DNA from 3 places in the Haemophilus influenzae genome. Region 3 is predicted to be linked to each of the others. Evidence: riboswitches for the same ligand, from Rfam matches in the RefSeq annotation. Region 3 holds a riboswitch; each other region holds the start of a gene.
What was found. A riboswitch is a leader RNA that binds a small molecule or an ion and turns the genes downstream of it on or off. The one in region 3 is predicted to bind thiamine pyrophosphate.
Positions count from the first base shown of each region.

Region 1: linked by a shared signal. The riboswitch ahead of thiB (thiamine ABC transporter substrate binding subunit) and the one ahead of AT683_RS03600 (ABC transporter ATP-binding protein) in region 3 are both predicted to bind thiamine pyrophosphate.
Region 2: linked by a shared signal. The riboswitch ahead of thiM (hydroxyethylthiazole kinase) and the one ahead of AT683_RS03600 (ABC transporter ATP-binding protein) in region 3 are both predicted to bind thiamine pyrophosphate.

Region 1 is NZ_LN831035.1:1,871,560-1,877,084, forward strand. It holds gene thiP (thiamine/thiamine pyrophosphate ABC transporter permease) at 1-1,404, opposite strand, end outside; gene thiB (thiamine ABC transporter substrate binding subunit) at 1,409-2,407, opposite strand; TPP riboswitch at 2,460-2,547, opposite strand; gene AT683_RS09225 (helix-hairpin-helix domain-containing protein) at 2,654-3,001, opposite strand; gene ispH (4-hydroxy-3-methylbut-2-enyl diphosphate reductase) at 3,171-4,115, opposite strand; gene lspA (signal peptidase II) at 4,112-4,627, opposite strand; gene AT683_RS09240 (phosphoethanolamine transferase) at 4,697-5,525, opposite strand, start outside.
Region 2 is NZ_LN831035.1:602,766-608,290, reverse strand. It holds gene rne (ribonuclease E) at 1-787, shown strand, start outside; gene AT683_RS09755 (opacity family porin) at 1,019-1,231, shown strand; TPP riboswitch at 1,343-1,431, shown strand; gene thiM (hydroxyethylthiazole kinase) at 1,561-2,352, shown strand; gene thiD (bifunctional hydroxymethylpyrimidine kinase/phosphomethylpyrimidine kinase) at 2,345-3,154, shown strand; gene thiE (thiamine phosphate synthase) at 3,165-3,845, shown strand; gene AT683_RS02965 (MFS transporter) at 3,829-5,133, shown strand; gene trhP (prephenate-dependent tRNA uridine(34) hydroxylase TrhP) at 5,302-5,525, shown strand, end outside.
Region 3 is NZ_LN831035.1:709,016-714,540, forward strand. It holds gene AT683_RS03580 (metal ABC transporter permease) at 1-621, shown strand, start outside; gene tenA (thiaminase II) at 721-1,368, opposite strand; gene AT683_RS03590 (ABC transporter substrate-binding protein) at 1,378-2,322, opposite strand; gene AT683_RS03595 (ABC transporter permease) at 2,345-3,082, opposite strand; gene AT683_RS03600 (ABC transporter ATP-binding protein) at 3,079-3,801, opposite strand; TPP riboswitch at 3,875-3,963, opposite strand; gene AT683_RS03605 (alpha-2,3-sialyltransferase) at 4,186-5,190, shown strand; gene galE (UDP-glucose 4-epimerase GalE) at 5,363-5,525, shown strand, end outside.

The DNA of each region.
Region 1 (5,525 bases), 730 kb from region 3:
AAAAGCATAACGCAACGGTGCGCGCAAGGTTTTCCACTCAATCAGATAAAAACGTTGCCAACCCACAATTCCCAAACTGTTACACAGATTTTCGTAATAACGCATATTATTATGAAAAGGTGCGCTCAAAATACGTAAAACAAAAGGCATTGCACTTAACGCATTGCAAAATACAACGATAATAAACAAATCAATATTCGAAAAATCACGCTCTTGTAATAATAAAAATAACCCCATTGCGAGTACTAAAATCGGGATTGCCAAAATTACCATTCCTGCATTAATAATAAATTGAGCGATTTTCTGATAATGTAACCATTCTAAACGGCGTGATAAAAGCAATAAGGCAATCGCCATCGTTAATGCAAGTAATGCGGACAAGGGTGCGATAGAAAGTGAATAACCTAACGCACGCCAAAGTTGAGAATTATGCCAAACCTTGAGTAAACTTGATGAACTCAATGCGCTAATAAGAATATTCAAAACTGGCGAAAAAAGGAAAAAGACAAAAACAATTAAAACAAAAACATAGAAAATTTTGACCGCACTTTTAGGTTTCACAAACCAAATATTACTATTGCTCAAGCCATTTTGATTAGAAGGCGAAAAACGAGATGTTAAACTAAATAAAAGCAAGCAAAATACAAATTGCAACATAGCAAAGAGTGCCGCTTTCGGCAGATCAAATTCAAATAAAATCGCTTGGTAAATTGCTGTTTCTAATGTTGTATATTGAGGCCCACCACCTAACGTAAGAACAACGGTAAAACTGGTAAAGCACAGCATAAAAATCAAGCTAAATGTGGGCAAACATTGCTGACGAAAAACAGGCCATTCCACCAATTTAACGAATTGCCAACCTTGCAAATTGAGCTGTGCTGCAAGCTGACGTTGCTGATAAGGGATACTTTGCAAACTTTGTAAGAAAAGCTGTGCTGCCAGTGGGATATTGAAAAAAAGATGGGCAATTAAAATACCCGACAGTCCGTAAATATGCCCCTGCCACGACATTCCAAAAAGATTAGCAAACCAAGCTAACCAACCGCTTGAACCATAAATACCGATCAAACCAAAAATTGCCACTAAAGCAGGTAAGACAAAAGTTAGCGACATTAATTTTAACAACCACTTTTTTCCAAAAAATGGCTTATAAAATAATGCCCGAGCGAGAAGTAAACCAAAGAAAATAGATAAAACGGTAGAAAGTAAAGCTTGCCCAAAACTGAAAAGAATCAGATGCTGTAGGTAATCATCAGTAAACCAAGCTCGCCATTGCAATTCATCGCCCAATGTAAAGATCGAACTTAAGGCACTACCATAAAAAAGAATAATGAAACTAATGACAACAACCCCGCCCGCATAATGACGAGGGCGAAGTTGTGGATGATGAAATAACGACAACATCAAATTATTTTGTTAATGTAGTTTGCCAAGTGCTGATCCAATTTTTTAACTGCTCAGCATTCACTGTTGGATTAATTGGCGTTTGAGTTTTTTGTTGAACTTTCAGTGCATCAAAGTGCGGTTCAATTTCGCCTTGAATAACTGGCAACATAATATTGGCTGTCACAATATGTTTTTGTGCTGTAGGCGAAATTAAAAATGCCATAAAATCATCCGCACATTGATTTGGATGGTTGGCAACTCGCGCCGCTAATTCCACTTGAGTAATATGCCCTTCCGCAAAATCTGTCGCCGCATAATTATCTTTTTTCTCAAAAAGTTGATGATAAAGTGGCGATGTGCTGTAACTTAATACTAAATCCGCTTCGCCTTTTAAGAATGCACCGTAAGTATCTGACCAGCCTTTACCCACTGTTACCGTATGCTTATCTAAATTTTTCCAAGCAGATTGAATTTTATCTTCAGGATAAATTACATTCATCCAAACCAATAAACCACGTCCCACACTGCTGGTGCGAGGATCTTGATAAATCACACGAAGATCTTGGCGTTCAACTAATTCTTTCAAACTTTTCGGCGGATTTTGTAATTTGGTTTTATCGTACACAAAAGCATAATTACCGAAATCGAAAGGTAAGAAGGTCTTATTTGTCCATTTTGTTGGTAAATCAAGCTGAGTTAAATCCACGTTATTTGGTGCAAAAATACCTGTTTTTTCAGCTTGTTCCAAAAAAAAGTTATCTAAACCTAGCACAATATCCGCTTTTGTTTTCTTTCCTTCCAAGCGAACACGGTTGAGCAACACTCCAACGCTTTCAAAAGGCGTAAAATTAATAGTGCATTGTGGGTGTGCTTTTTCAAAATCTTGTTTTACTTTTGGCCCAGCACCCCATTCAGAAGTGAAAGAATCGTAGCTATATACGTTCACACTTTGCTGTGATTGTGCTAATGCAGCAGTGGAAAAAAGTGCGGTAGAAATTAAGGTTAATTTAAGAAGTTTCATTATTACATCCTTATTTATGATTAAAAGGCAGCAATAATGACGAAAAGGAGATAAGGTTATATTCCTAGTTTCCTACGTCAGTATTAACTGTTTCAGGTTCACGGGTATGATCTCAGCGTATTGCACCCCGACTAGGCTTGCTAGTGTATTAAAATTTACTCAAGTTGCCAACGGCTTTTTAATGTATTCTGTGTGTAAAGAATAAAAAAGCCCTGTAAAACAGGGCATTCATTGGAGGTTAGAAAATTAAAAGATTATACGATCACGATTTTTCTCTAGTGTTGCTTTGCCAATTCCTTGTACTTCTAAAAGCTGTTCTACATTAGTAAAATTACCGTGTTTTTCACGATATTGCACAATAGCTTCCGCTTTTTTCGCACCAATGCCAGTTAGGGATTTTTGAATTTCACTGGCAGTTGCTATGTTAATATTCAATTTATCTCCCATCATAGCTGGTGCTACTTGTGAATCCGTTTGAGTGGTCACAACAGCTTGAGTTGTTTGCTCAACCACCTTGTCTTCAGCAAAAGTGGAACCAGCTGCAAGTGACCCACACAATACAAACGAAGTGAATAATGTTTTCATTAATTTCATAGAGGTTTCCTTATAATATGAACCGTTGATCAACAATCAACACACACATTTTTTCCTGCCTTGCAAAAAACCTCAAGAACCTGACCGCACTTTTGCGATCTCGATCTCAAAAATTCTTAATTTGAATGAAAAAAACAAAGGACTTATCATTGACGATAAGCCCTTAGTATTAATTAACTTCTTTTATTCTCAACTCTTTTGGCACTTCAAAGAACATATTTTCTTCTAAACCTTGCAGTTCTTCTATAGTATCCGCGCCAAACTCTTTTAAGCGAGAAATAATCGATTGGACTAATTCTTCTGGTGCAGAAGCACCAGCTGTAATCCCAATGGTTTTTACATCATTAAACCAATCATCTTGAATATCGGAAGGATCATCAAGAAGCTGTGATTTAATCCCCATTCGAGACGCCAATTCAGCTAAACGATTTGAATTTGATGAGTTTTTAGACCCCACAACCAACACTAAATCTGATAATTTAGCCAATTCTCGCACCGCTTCTTGACGATTGGTTGTCGCATAACAAATATCGTTTTTATGTGGCCCTTGAATAGCGGGATATTTTTCTTTTAATGCAGCAATAGTTTCTGCTGTATCATCTAGCGATAAAGTGGTTTGCGTCATAAAGGTTAAATCATCATTGTCTTGCATTGGCAAACGTGCAATATCTTCTACTTTTTCAATCAAGAAAATTCCGCCATCTTCATTACTATACTGCCCCATTGTGCCTTCAACTTCAGGGTGTCCTTTATGTCCAATCAAAATCGCTTTTGTTCCCTTTCGACTTGCACGAGCAACTTGCATATGTACTTTGGTCACCAAAGGACAGGTTGCATCAAATACTTTGAGATTGCGGTCTTTCGCTTCTTGTCGAACGGCTTGAGATACGCCGTGCGCAGAAAAAATCACGATCGCACCATCAGGTACCTCGCTTAATTCTTCCACGAAGATCGCACCACGATCACGCAATCCGTTCACAACAAATCGGTTATGCACCACTTCATGACGAACATAAATCGGTGCGCCATGAATTTCTAAGGCAAGTTCAACAATACTAATAGCACGGTCTACACCGGCACAGAATCCTCGTGGATTGGCTAAAATTATCTTCATTTCTGACCGCACTTTTCTACTTGTTTATCTTGTACTTTTTTCTTTTCGCTCTTAAACGCATCCAATGCTAACAACCCTGCGCCAATACAAATGGCAATATCAGCGATATTAAACACTGGATAATGATAAATATCCCAATAGAAATCAAAGAAATCCACGACGAAACCATTGTAAGCTCGATCTACCATATTCGCTAATGCACCACCAATAATCAGTGCATAAGCAGAATTTTGGATTTTTTGTTCAGCATTATTTTTTACTAAAAAATAAACCAACATGCCTGAAATAGCCAACGCTAACAAAATAAAGAAATATTGTTGCCAGCCACTATGATCCGCTAAGAAACTAAATGCCGCACCATAATTGCGGACATAGGTAAGATTGAAAACAGGCAGCACATTAACACTTTCATACAAATCAAATTTTTGTACCACAATGTATTTAGTGAGCAAATCAACCACGAAAGCGACCGTACTTAACCATAAAAACGAAAGCCCTGATTTTTTGGACATACTATTTCCCTTTTAAAAAAATTCCGCTCATTCTAGCACAAGCCGATAAATGATAAAGCACGATCTCATTTACTGAACGGTTTCTGGTAATTTTGCTGGATCATCAGCCAACTCTTTAACATTTACAACGTTATTCCAATCAAATACCTTAATTTCCTGTTTTTCAGGATGGAAGAAATCCACGCCTTGTAAATGTTTTTCCTTAATTCCCATCCAATCAGCAAAACCATAAACAAAATTAAATGCCGATTGTGGCGTTTTTATTTTTTCTACCTTTTGACTATCACTCGAAAACATGACGAAAGGAATTTCATAATCTTGTTTATAAAGATTATTTGGATGCAATGATAAACCTTCAGAATCCTCATAATGAGCAAGCCCATGATCAGAAAAGTAAATCACCGAATAGGGTTCATTTTGCGATACTAACTGCGAATTTAATTTTTCTAAAAACTGATCCGTATATTTAATCGATTCTAAATAACAAGACATAGATTGATTAATAAAATAATTTTTAACCTCGTACGGAAGACGCTCACAAAAGGCTGGATGTGAGCCCATTAAATGAATCACAATTAATTTTGGATTCGTAATATTTTCTTTTAAGGCTTTATCTAATACAGGCAACATTTCATCGTCATAAACTTTTTTAGAATTGTAACCTAACGGCTTCATAAAAATCGTTTCATCTGCACTTTGACCAATACGAGATGCTATCGTATCAAATTCCCCAATTTTGCCTTGATTAGAAATCCAATAGGTTTTCACACCCGCTTTTTTGGCTAAAGAAATAATATTATCCGTATAGACCGTTTCCCCTTTATCTGCTCGATATAGGGTGAGTTGTAAAGACGGTTGCGTATTCGGTGCCGCAGAATAATAATTTTCAAAAACTGTG
Region 2 (5,525 bases), 110 kb from region 3:
AGATAATGAAACAGTTGTTGAAAATAACTTCAGCACGACTGAAAAAATGCCAGAAGTGGATGTAATTACGGTTCAAAATAATGATGAAAAACCCGTTCATCAGAACCAGCGTTCTGAACGTCAAGAGCGTCAGCGTCGTACTCCACGTCATTTACGTGCAGCGAATAATCAGCGTCGTCGCCGTAATCAAGAGCCAAAATCGCCAATGCCATTATTTGCTGCGGTGGTTTCGCCTGAATTGGCAAGTGGCAAGGCTTGGATTGATTATTCAACGGTAAATCTGACAAAAGAAAATCATTTCTTATCTGTGGATGAATTGCTTGAGCAAGAGAAAACTAAAAAAGGGTTTATCACGCCAGCAATGGGAATTGTCATTGAAGAAAAATCCCCTGATGTAAAACCTGCATTAGATTTTATTACTCAACCAGCTAATGAATCGGTACAGAAAAAAGTACAAGAATCTTTAGATCGTTTAAGTTCATATAAACCTCAAGAAGTTGTTGAATCTATTGATCCAGCAATTAATGTAGATGAACCTGAAACGCTCGAGAAAGTATCAAAATTTGTCCGCACTTATGAATTTAATGGACGTTTAGGTACAATTTCTTCAGAGCCCCATACAAAAGCGGAGATGACTTTAGCGAAAGCAAATGATGAAATGCCAGAGGCTTTCCCAATTAGGGCTTGGCAGGATTCTCGTTATTATTTCTATGGAAAAGGCGCGGCAGGACATCATTGTGCAATTAGCCACGTTTATTCTGAACCAACCCGCGCAAAATCAGAATAATCAAAAATAAAAATAGAATTGACGTAACCAAAATTACGTCAATTCTTTTTATTTTATAAATACAGTTTGATTGAAAGCATAAAAAACCAATCAGTCAAATTTTGCTGTTATTTTATGCTTTAATTAAAACATTTTTACTTATATTATAGAACAGAGTAAGTTGGGCATGTTGCTACCAGCGGTTACACAAAAGATGAATTTACAACAAAACTTACATTTAAGACTAACAATATGCCAATAGGCGGAGATGTGAAGGCGGATCAGGAAACATCAGGTTCTAGAAGCATAAAACGCATTGGCTTTGGTTTTATTGGTGGTATTGGCTATGATATTACACCGAATATTACCTTAGACTTAGGTTATCGTTATAACGACTGGGGACGTTTAGAAAACGTGCGTTTTAAAACTCATGAAGCCTCTTTCGGTGTACGTTACCGTTTTTAATTAAACAAATTTAGTTTTCTATTTAAGCGGTCAAATTCTTCTCATTATTTGCAAAATGAGGGAAAAATTTGACCGCTTGTTTTTTCTTGAAAAGAAGCGTAAACTTCATGCAATTTTTAGTCGGGGTGCCGAAAGGCTGAGATGATACCCGTGAACCTGAAACAGTTAGCACTGACGTAGGAAACTAATATGCCACATATTCAACCTTTCTCTATCACGATTTTATCCTGTTTATTTTCCCAATTTTCTACATTTTATTACACCTGCTAATTGCTCACAGTGAATAGCGGGCATTTTTGTTTATTTTATATTCAACACAAGGAATGCTTATGCAATCAATTTATCTCGCCAAAATCCGTGAGCAGAATCCGCTCATTCATAACATCACCAACATTGTGGCAGCGAATTTTAGTGCCAATGGTTTGTTGGCATTAGGAGCTTCGCCTTTGATGTCGGCGAATATCGAAGAAATGCAGGAAGTACCGAAAATCAGTCAAGTATTGGTCATTAATATTGGTACGCTGATTGGTAAAGATCGGGAGGCAATGTTGCAGGCAGGAAAAACGGCAAATGAGGTTGGAATTCCTGTAGTGTTAGATCCTGTTGGTGTGGGGGCAACGAGCTATCGCCGTGAGACCATTCGCCAATTGCTGGCAGAAGTAAAATTCGCACTTATTCGTGGTAATGCAGGTGAACTGGCTGCCATTGCAGGCGAGACGTGGCAGGCAAAAGGTGTAGATGCAGGGCAAGGCGAAGTGGATTTAAAAGCCGTTGCCGAGAAAGTGGCTCAACGCTATGGCTGTACGGTGTTGATTAGCGGGGCGGTGGATATTGTCAGCGATGGCACACAAACTGCGACCGTTCACAACGGCACGTCATTGTTCCCGAAAGTTACGGCTTCGGGCTGTTTATTGAGTGCCGTGTGTGCGGCTTTTTTAGCGGTAAGTGAAGGAAATTATTTTTCTGCGACATTAGAAGCCTGTGTAGCATACACCATTGCAGGCGAGTGTGCGGCGCAAGGCTTAACCACACAAGTGGGACAGTTCCAAATCCGTTTGTTGGACGAGCTTGCTGCCCTTTCCCCTGAAACCATTGGACAAAGAGGGCGCATCAATGAGTAATGTGAAACAAGTTTTAACCATCGCAGGGTCAGACAGTGGCGGTGGTGCAGGCATTCAAGCGGATCTTAAAACCTTCCAAATGCGCGGCGTGTTTGGTACATCCGTAATTACAGCTGTTACTGCACAAAACACACTTGGCGTATTTGATATTCACCCTATTCCACTGAAAACAATTCAAGCGCAACTGGAAGCGGTCAAAAATGATTTCCAGATTGCAAGTTGCAAAATTGGTATGTTGGGCAATGCAGAAATTATTGAATGCGTTGCAGATTTTCTTGCTGATAAACCTTTCGGCACGCTAGTGCTAGATCCTGTAATGATCGCCAAAGGCGGTGCACCCTTATTGCAACAGCAAGCGGTGAGTGCGTTAAGCCAAAAATTGCTGCCGTTGGCGGACGTGATTACACCAAACATTCCCGAAGCGGAAGCATTAACGGGGATTGCGATTGTGGACGACATCAGTATTCAACAAGCCGCAAAAGCATTGCAAAAACAGGGAGCGAAGAATGTGATTATTAAGGGCGGACATTCGCTCAATTCGCAAAGTGAGCTGTGCCAAGATTGGGTTTTACTTGCAGATGGTCGTCATTTTACTTTGCAAAGCCCCCGTTTCAACACGCCGCATACACATGGTACGGGCTGTACCTTTTCTGCCTGTTTAACCGCAGAGTTGGCGAAAGGCGAACCGTTGCAAAGTGCGGTAAAAACAGCGAAAGATTTTATTACCGCTGCGATTTCTCACCCGTTGAATATTGGGCAAGGACACGGGCCGACAAATCATTGGGCTTACAGTCGCCTTTAAGGATTGAAAGATGAAAAATATTCAAAAAATCTTACCGCTTTACTTTGTGGCAGGCACGCAAGATTGCCGTCATTTGGGCGAGAACTTATCAGAAAATTTATTATTCGTGCTTAAACAAGCGTTAGAAGGCGGAATTACCTGCTTTCAATTTCGGGATAAAGGCAAATTTTCGTTAGAACATACGCCCTCAGCACAGAAGGCACTGGCGATGAGTTGTCGTGATTTGTGCCGTGAATATGGCGTACCGTTTATTGTAGACGACAACGTTGATTTGGCGTTGGCAATCGAGGCGGATGGCATTCACGTTGGGCAAAGCGATATGCCTGTGCAAGAGATTCGCGCTAAAACAGATAAACCGCTAATTATTGGTTGGTCGGTGAATCGTTTAGACGAGGCAAAAATTGGGGAAAATTTAGCGGAAATTGATTATTTTGGAATTGGCCCGATTTTCCCAACGCAATCAAAAGAAAATCCCAAACCAACACTAGGAATGGCATTTATTCAAACTTTGCGAAATGTGGGCATAACTAAACCGCTTGTGGCAATTGGTGGGGTGAAATTAGCTCACGTTAAAACCTTACGAGAATTTGGGGCGGATGGTGTGGCAGTGATTACTGCAATTACGCACGCCGATAATGTGCAAGCCGCAACAAAAGCATTACGGGAGGCAAGTGATGAATACGCAAAATAGTTTAAAGCAAGTAGCAACAGCGACGATGGTCGGCACTGCAATTGAGTATTTCGATAACTACATTTACGCAATGGCAGCGGTATTGGTATTTAACCATCAATTCTTCCATGCCGCAGATCCACTTTCAGGGCAGATTGCGGCACTTTCCACTTTAGCACTTACTTTTATTGCTCGCCCTTTGGGAGCAATATTGTTCGGGCATTTCGGTGACCGTTTCGGGCGGAAAAATACTTTTGTGATGAGCTTGCTGTTGATGGGTATTTCCACTGTGGTTATCGGTTTGTTGCCAACCTATGACAGCATCGGTATTTGGGCGACAATTTTGCTCTGTTTATGCCGTATTGGGCAAGGTATCGGTTTAGGCGGAGAGTGGGGCGGTGCTGCGTTAGTTGCGGTTGAAAATGCTCCAGAAGGTAAACGAGGTTGGTATGGTACTTTCCCACAACTGGGAGCCCCGCTTGGCTTGTTGTTGGCAAATGGCGTATTCTTAGGCATTACTGCGATTTTCGGGCAAGAAGCTATGACTGAATGGGCGTGGCGGATACCATTTTTATCTTCCGTTATCTTAGTGGCAATTGGCTTATATGTTCGCCTAAAACTGACTGAAGCCCCGATTTTCCTTGCGGCACTCAATAAACCGCAGCCAAAACGCTTACCAATGTTGGAAGTTGTCACTACTTATTTCAAGCCGTTTTTCTTAGGAATGTTGGTTTGCATTGCTGGCTATGTGCTGTTCTACATTATGATTGCCTTTAGCCAAATTTACGCCAAATCTGCCCCAACGGTTTCAGAGGCAGGATACGCAATGGGATTAGGATTTTCTCCGCAAATTTTTACCGCTTTATTGATGGCAAGTGCGGTTTCTTTGGCTATTACCATTGCCGCTTCGGGCAAATATATCGACAAAATTGGTCGCCGTATTTGGCTCATTTGGACAACCGTTGGCGTTGCGATTTTTGGTTTATCCTTGCCGTTATTTCTCGAAAACGGTACAACTACCAGTCTGTTTTGGTTTTTATTCATCGGTATGGGGTTAATTGGAATGGGCTATGGACCATTAGCAAGTTTTTTACCTGAACTCTTCCCTACTCACGCCCGCTATTCAGGTGCTTCTTTAACCTATAATATTGCAGGTTTATTCGGGGCAAGTGTTGCGGCAATCATTGCCTTACCGCTGAATGCTCACTACGGCTTAAAAGGTGTGGGGATTTATTTAACCCTAAACGCTGTATTGAGCTTGATTGGATTATGGTTTATTTCAGAAACGAAAGATAAATTACTATCCTAAGATTTGAGGAATTAAATACAACCTATTAAGCGGTTAAATTTTACATAAAATTCTACTAAGAATTTAACCGCACTTTCCTTTACAAGCCAAATATTTTCTCTACAATACCCCACCTAACGATTTACCTTGAGTAAATCCCTGACCTGAAATCAGACAAAAGAGAATATTATGACAACCCAATTCAAACCAGAATTACTTTCCCCTGCAGGCTCTCTTAAAAATATGCGCTATGCGTTTGCTTATGGTGCAGATGCGGTTTATGCAGGCCAACCTCGTTATAGCTTACGTGTACGCAATAATGAATTTAATCACGCCAATTTGAAAATCGGGATCGATGAAGCCCATTCCCTTGGCAAAAAATTCTATGTAGTGGTAAACATTGCACCCCATAA
Region 3 (5,525 bases):
GCGATTGGTGCATTTTTTTCAGGCATTTTTTGCTCGCTTGGTGTGGGATATTTAAAAGAAAATAGTCGTATAAAAGAAGATACCGCAATGGGCATTGTATTTTCTGGAATGTTTGCTATTGGTTTGGTTATGTTTACCAAAATTCAAACAGAACAGCATTTAAGCCATATTTTGTTTGGTAATGTGTTGGGTGTAAGTCATCAAGAGCTGATTCAAAGTGCGGTCATTTCTGCGATAATTTTTTGTCTGATTGTCTTTAAACGTAAAGACTTTTTGCTTTATTGTTTTGACCCAAACCACGCCCGTGTTGCAGGGCTTTCTCCTAAAATTTTACATTATGGTTTGTTAATGCTGCTTGCTTTAACTATTGTAAGCACCATGCAAGTGGTCGGCGTTATTTTGGTGGTGGCAATGTTAATTGCGCCAGGAATTACTGCACTTACGCTAACAAAATCTTTTGATAAAATGCTATGGATTGCTATTGTCAGTTCCATCACATTAAGTCTAATAGGCGTAATATTGAGCTATCATTTTGATGCCTCAACAGGTGCTTGTATTATTCTTCTGCAAGCCGCATTTTTTGTTATAGCATTAGCTTATAGCAAGATTAGAATAAGATAATTTTTCTACCCCTCTTTTCTCAAAGAGGAGGTAGAAAATCGCAATAAATTTATCCGTTGGGAGATAAATAAAGTCATTCGTCTAATCGCCAATCTAAGCCTAGGCCAAATCCAACCCCATTTGCCAAAACGCAATTTCCATTCTAGTTGCGGTGGTGAAAATCTGTTGAATCTCAGCAAGCTGGCTTGGGTTTAGTGGTTTGCAAAGTGCGGTAAGAAAATCAACGGTTTCTTGGGCGGCTTGTTGAAATTCCTCACTCGCATAGGTGTCAATCCACGTTTGATAAGGATTGTTCGGTAAGCGAGGATAATGCTGAGTAATGTAACGAGCAACTTGAGCGTAACCCAAAGCACAAGGGGTTACAGCTGCATAAAGCTCAGCCAAACTGCCCGTCATGCCACAATCAAGCAAATAGCGGGTGTAAGCAATACAAGCGGCACTTTCTTGAGTAGCAAAAATCTCTTGCTCACTAATTCCCCACTCACGGCAATAATCCAAATGTAATTGCACTTCTTGACAGATAACCTCCAACGTTTGACGAGGAATTTCCATTTCCGCAAAATTTTTTGCTTTATATACGCCCAAAGCAAAGGCTCGACTATAGTGGAACAGATAGAGGTAATCCTGCTTTAAATAATGCTGAAAACAAGCTTTTGGTAGCGTACCTTTTGCGAGCTGTTGCACAAATTCGTGTTCAATATATTGTTGCCAATAAGGCTGAGCTTGTTGAATGAGTTGTTCAATCATCTTTTTTCCTTATTCAATTTCTACCGCATATTCTTTCAACGCTAAGGCTTTTGGAATTAAGCCTTTTTGTTGCATAAATTCTGCCATTTGTTGATAACGTTTAGTGTCTAATTGGCGAGGTTTATTGGCTAACAAGGGGAGCGTGTCTTTCCACGCCAGTTGGTTTAATGGCGTGTTAAGTTCGTTTGGTTTATAGCTGACAAAGGCTTGCCACGCTTCATTGGGGTGAGCTTGTAGATAGCTTGTGGCTTGTTCAAGTGCGGTCAAAAATGCCGATGTTTTTTTATCTGTTACGTTGTTTTTATTAGCAACTAAAATCAACTCATCATAAGCAGGCACGCCATATTGTTCAGGGAAGAATGCGATACCTTCTTGCTTTTCTAAAGCAAGCTGATTGAGTTCAAAATTACGAAATGCACCAATCACAGCATCCACTTGTCCAGTTAAAAGAGAGGGCGAAAGCGACCAATTTACATTCACTAATTCCACATCTTTATTGCTTAAACCAATAGAATGAAGCATTGTATCAAGTAATCCATCTTCAAAACCGCTGACAGAATACCCCACTTTTTTACCTTTTAAATCAGCAAGGCTTTTCAAATTGCTCTTTTTTAGTACCACTACGCTATTTAATGGATTTGAAATCAGTGAACCCACTCGCACTAAAGGCAAGCCTTCTGCCACTTGTTGATAAAGCTGAGGCTGATAACTCACGGCTAAATCAACTTTTCCTGCCGCCGCTAATTTCGGCGGTAATGCAGGATCAGCAGGTTCGATAATTTCAACCTCCAAGTTATTTTTTTCAAAAAAGCCTTTTTGTTGAGCCACAATGATGGCTGCATGATCGGGGTTTACATACCAATCTAGCATTACGCTGATTTTCTCTTTTGCAAAGCTAGGAAGCGTGAGCATTAGCCCCATTACAAAGCTGAAATAACGGATGATTATCTTCATCTTTTTCTCCTTTAATGAAAAGTTAAACAGACCAAATAAAACGGTGTAATAGCCAATCAATGCTGAAATATAAACAGAGTGAAATTGACACTAAAATCAGTAAGGCGGCAAACATTAAATCGACTTGCATTCGGGCATTGGCGTGAATCATCAAATACCCCAACCCTTCAGATGAACCTACCCATTCGCCCACCACCGCACCAATCGGGGCGACCGAAACCGCAATTCGCAAGCCCGAAGCAAAAGCAGGCAAAGCCGCAGGTAATCGCACTTTAAGCAATAAACGCAAGGGGGAAATGTTAAAGGTTTTCGCCAAATCGAGCCACGCTTGTGGGGTGTTGCGTAGTCCATCATAACAAGCTGCCGTGACGGGGAAGTAGATAATCAGCACCGACATCACAATTTTGGATGCCATTCCATAGCCAAACCACAACACCAACAACGGCGCAATAGCAAACACGGGAATCGCTTGCGAAATGACCAAAATCGGCAATAACACGGCAGAAATTTGACGAGAAAATGAGAGCAACAACGCCGAAATCAGCCCAAATAGAAAGCCTAACAACAGCCCTAAGCAGATTTCTAACAACGTAACTTGCGTATGCTGCCAAAGCAGTTCAGCGTGTGTGAACAACTGCTGCCCTACAGCTTGCGGTGAGGGAAAAATGTAGTGTGGAAAGCTACCCAAGGTTGCGACCATTTGCCAGATCATCAACAACACGACTACAATTAAAAGCGGTTTAAGTAGGCGAATTTTCATTGTTCGCCCCCTAATTCCCGCAATAATTGTTGCTGCAACGCCCATAAATTGGCTTGATGCAACTCACGCGGGGTGTTACCTTCGGGCAAAATTACCTCCGATAATGCTGTTTGATGAGATTCAGGCGAACGCAACACAAAAATACGCTGACTTAGCCGTAATGCCTCTTGCGGATCGTGGGTCACGAGCAGCACTGATTTATCTTCGAGCAGTTCAAAGGCTAAATCTTGAAGTTGATGGCGACTGATGGCATCAAGAGCGGAAAAAGGCTCATCAAGCAAAATCAAATCCGCCTCTTGCATTAAGGTGCGTGCCAAGGCAACCCGCTGTTTTTGCCCGCCCGAAAGCTGCGAACAAGGCTTGTGCCAATGTGCTGCCATTCCCACTTTTTCAAGCAACATTTTAGCTTTTTCAGTGGTTTTTACAGATTTTCGTCCAAATAAGACCGCTTGCAACTGCACGTTATCGACAATTGACAACCACGGATAAAGTGTCTCTTTTTGAGGCAACCACGCAATACGAATTTTCGGTTCAAATAGGATTTTCCCCTGCACCACACCTTGCGTTTCAATGCCCGCCAGTAGTCGCAAAAGTGTCGATTTCCCCACGCCTGAACTGCCCAATAAGCTCACCCATTCGTTCGGCAACAGGGTTAAATTAAGATGCTCAAATAACGTTTGTTCATTAAAGGCAAGACTCAAATCTTGAATACGCACCATCGCTCGCCTCAATGATTAAAGGGAATGCGTAATAAAAAAGAAAGGATAAGAAATGGAATGAAAAGAAAATGGATTTTTTGGCATATTAGTTTCCTACGTCAGTACTAACTGTTTCAGGTTCACGGGTATCATCTCAGCCTTTCGGCACCCCGACTAAAAATTGTTGGTAAGTTTACGCTTGTTTGGTAGAAAAAACAAGCGATTAGGTTTCTATCCGAATGGAACAAGAAAAGCATTTTTAAATTTTTCTTGCTAAGATACAACGGAGATAGTACAACTGATATTAGATAATAATTTTAGGACGGTATAATCAATGTTTAGTAAAAAGTTCTATAAATCTATATAATGTTTATTATTTTTTAGGGATAACTTCTATTTTATTCAATGAACGGTACAATATGTCAATCAATCAATCAATCAATCAATCAATCAATCAATCAATCAATCAATCAATCAATCAATCAATCAATCAATCAATCAATCAATCAATCAATCAATCAATCAAAGTCTGTCATTATTGCAGGTAATGGAACAAGTTTAAAATCAATTGACTATAGTTTATTACCTAAAGATTATGATGTTTTCCGTTGCAATCAATTTTATTTTGAAGATCATTATTTTCTTGGCAAGAAAATAAAAAAAGTATTTTTTAATTGCTCTGTAATTTTTGAACAATACTATACTTTTATGCAATTAATTAAAAATAATGAATATAAATATGAATATGCTGATATTATTTTATCATCTTTTGTCAATTTAGGAGATTCAGAATTAAAGAAAATTAAAAATGTACAAAAATTACTAACACAAGTTGATATTGGACATTATTATTTAAACAAGCTACCCGCCTTTGATGCCTATTTACAATATAACGAATTATATGAAAATAAGAGAATTACATCAGGTGTTTATATGTGTGCAGTGGCAACTGCAATGGGTTATAAAGATCTTTATTTAACAGGTATTGATTTTTATCAAGAAAAAGGGAATCCTTACGCATTTCATCATCAAAAAGAAAATATTATTAAATTATTACCTTATTTTTCACAAAATAAAAGTCAAAGCGATATCCATTCTATGGAATATGATTTAAATGCACTTTATTTTTTACAAAAACATTATGGAGTAAATATTTATTGCATTTCGCCAGAAAGTCCTCTATGTAATTATTTTCCTTTATCACCACTGAATAACCCAATTACTTTTATTCTCGAAGAAAAGAAAAATTACACACAAGATATTTTAATTCCGCCGAAGTTTGTATATAAAAAAATTGGTATATATTCCAAACCAAGAATTTACCAAAATCTGATTTTTCGGTTGTTCTGGGATATATTACGTTTACCTAATGATATAAAACACGCCTTAAAATCAAGAAAATGGGATTAGATAACCTTATATCACACAACTAATGGACATAGCCCTAAATATGAGAGGTTATCTCACTCGCTACAACAATACTTTTTAGCAACAGGTTTTTTATTTTATTGAAAATCACCATTCTTACCACACAAAATAGTGATATAATTTTTTAGTCTCAATAATTAACAAGGAAATCATTATGGCCATTTTAGTGACAGGTGGCGCCGGTTATATCGGTTCTCACACAGTTGTAGAATTATTAAATGTTGGCAAAGAGGTGGTGGTATTAGATAATCTTTGCAATTCATCGCCAAAATCCCTTGAGCGTGTAAAACAAATTACAGGCAAAGAAGCAAAGTTTT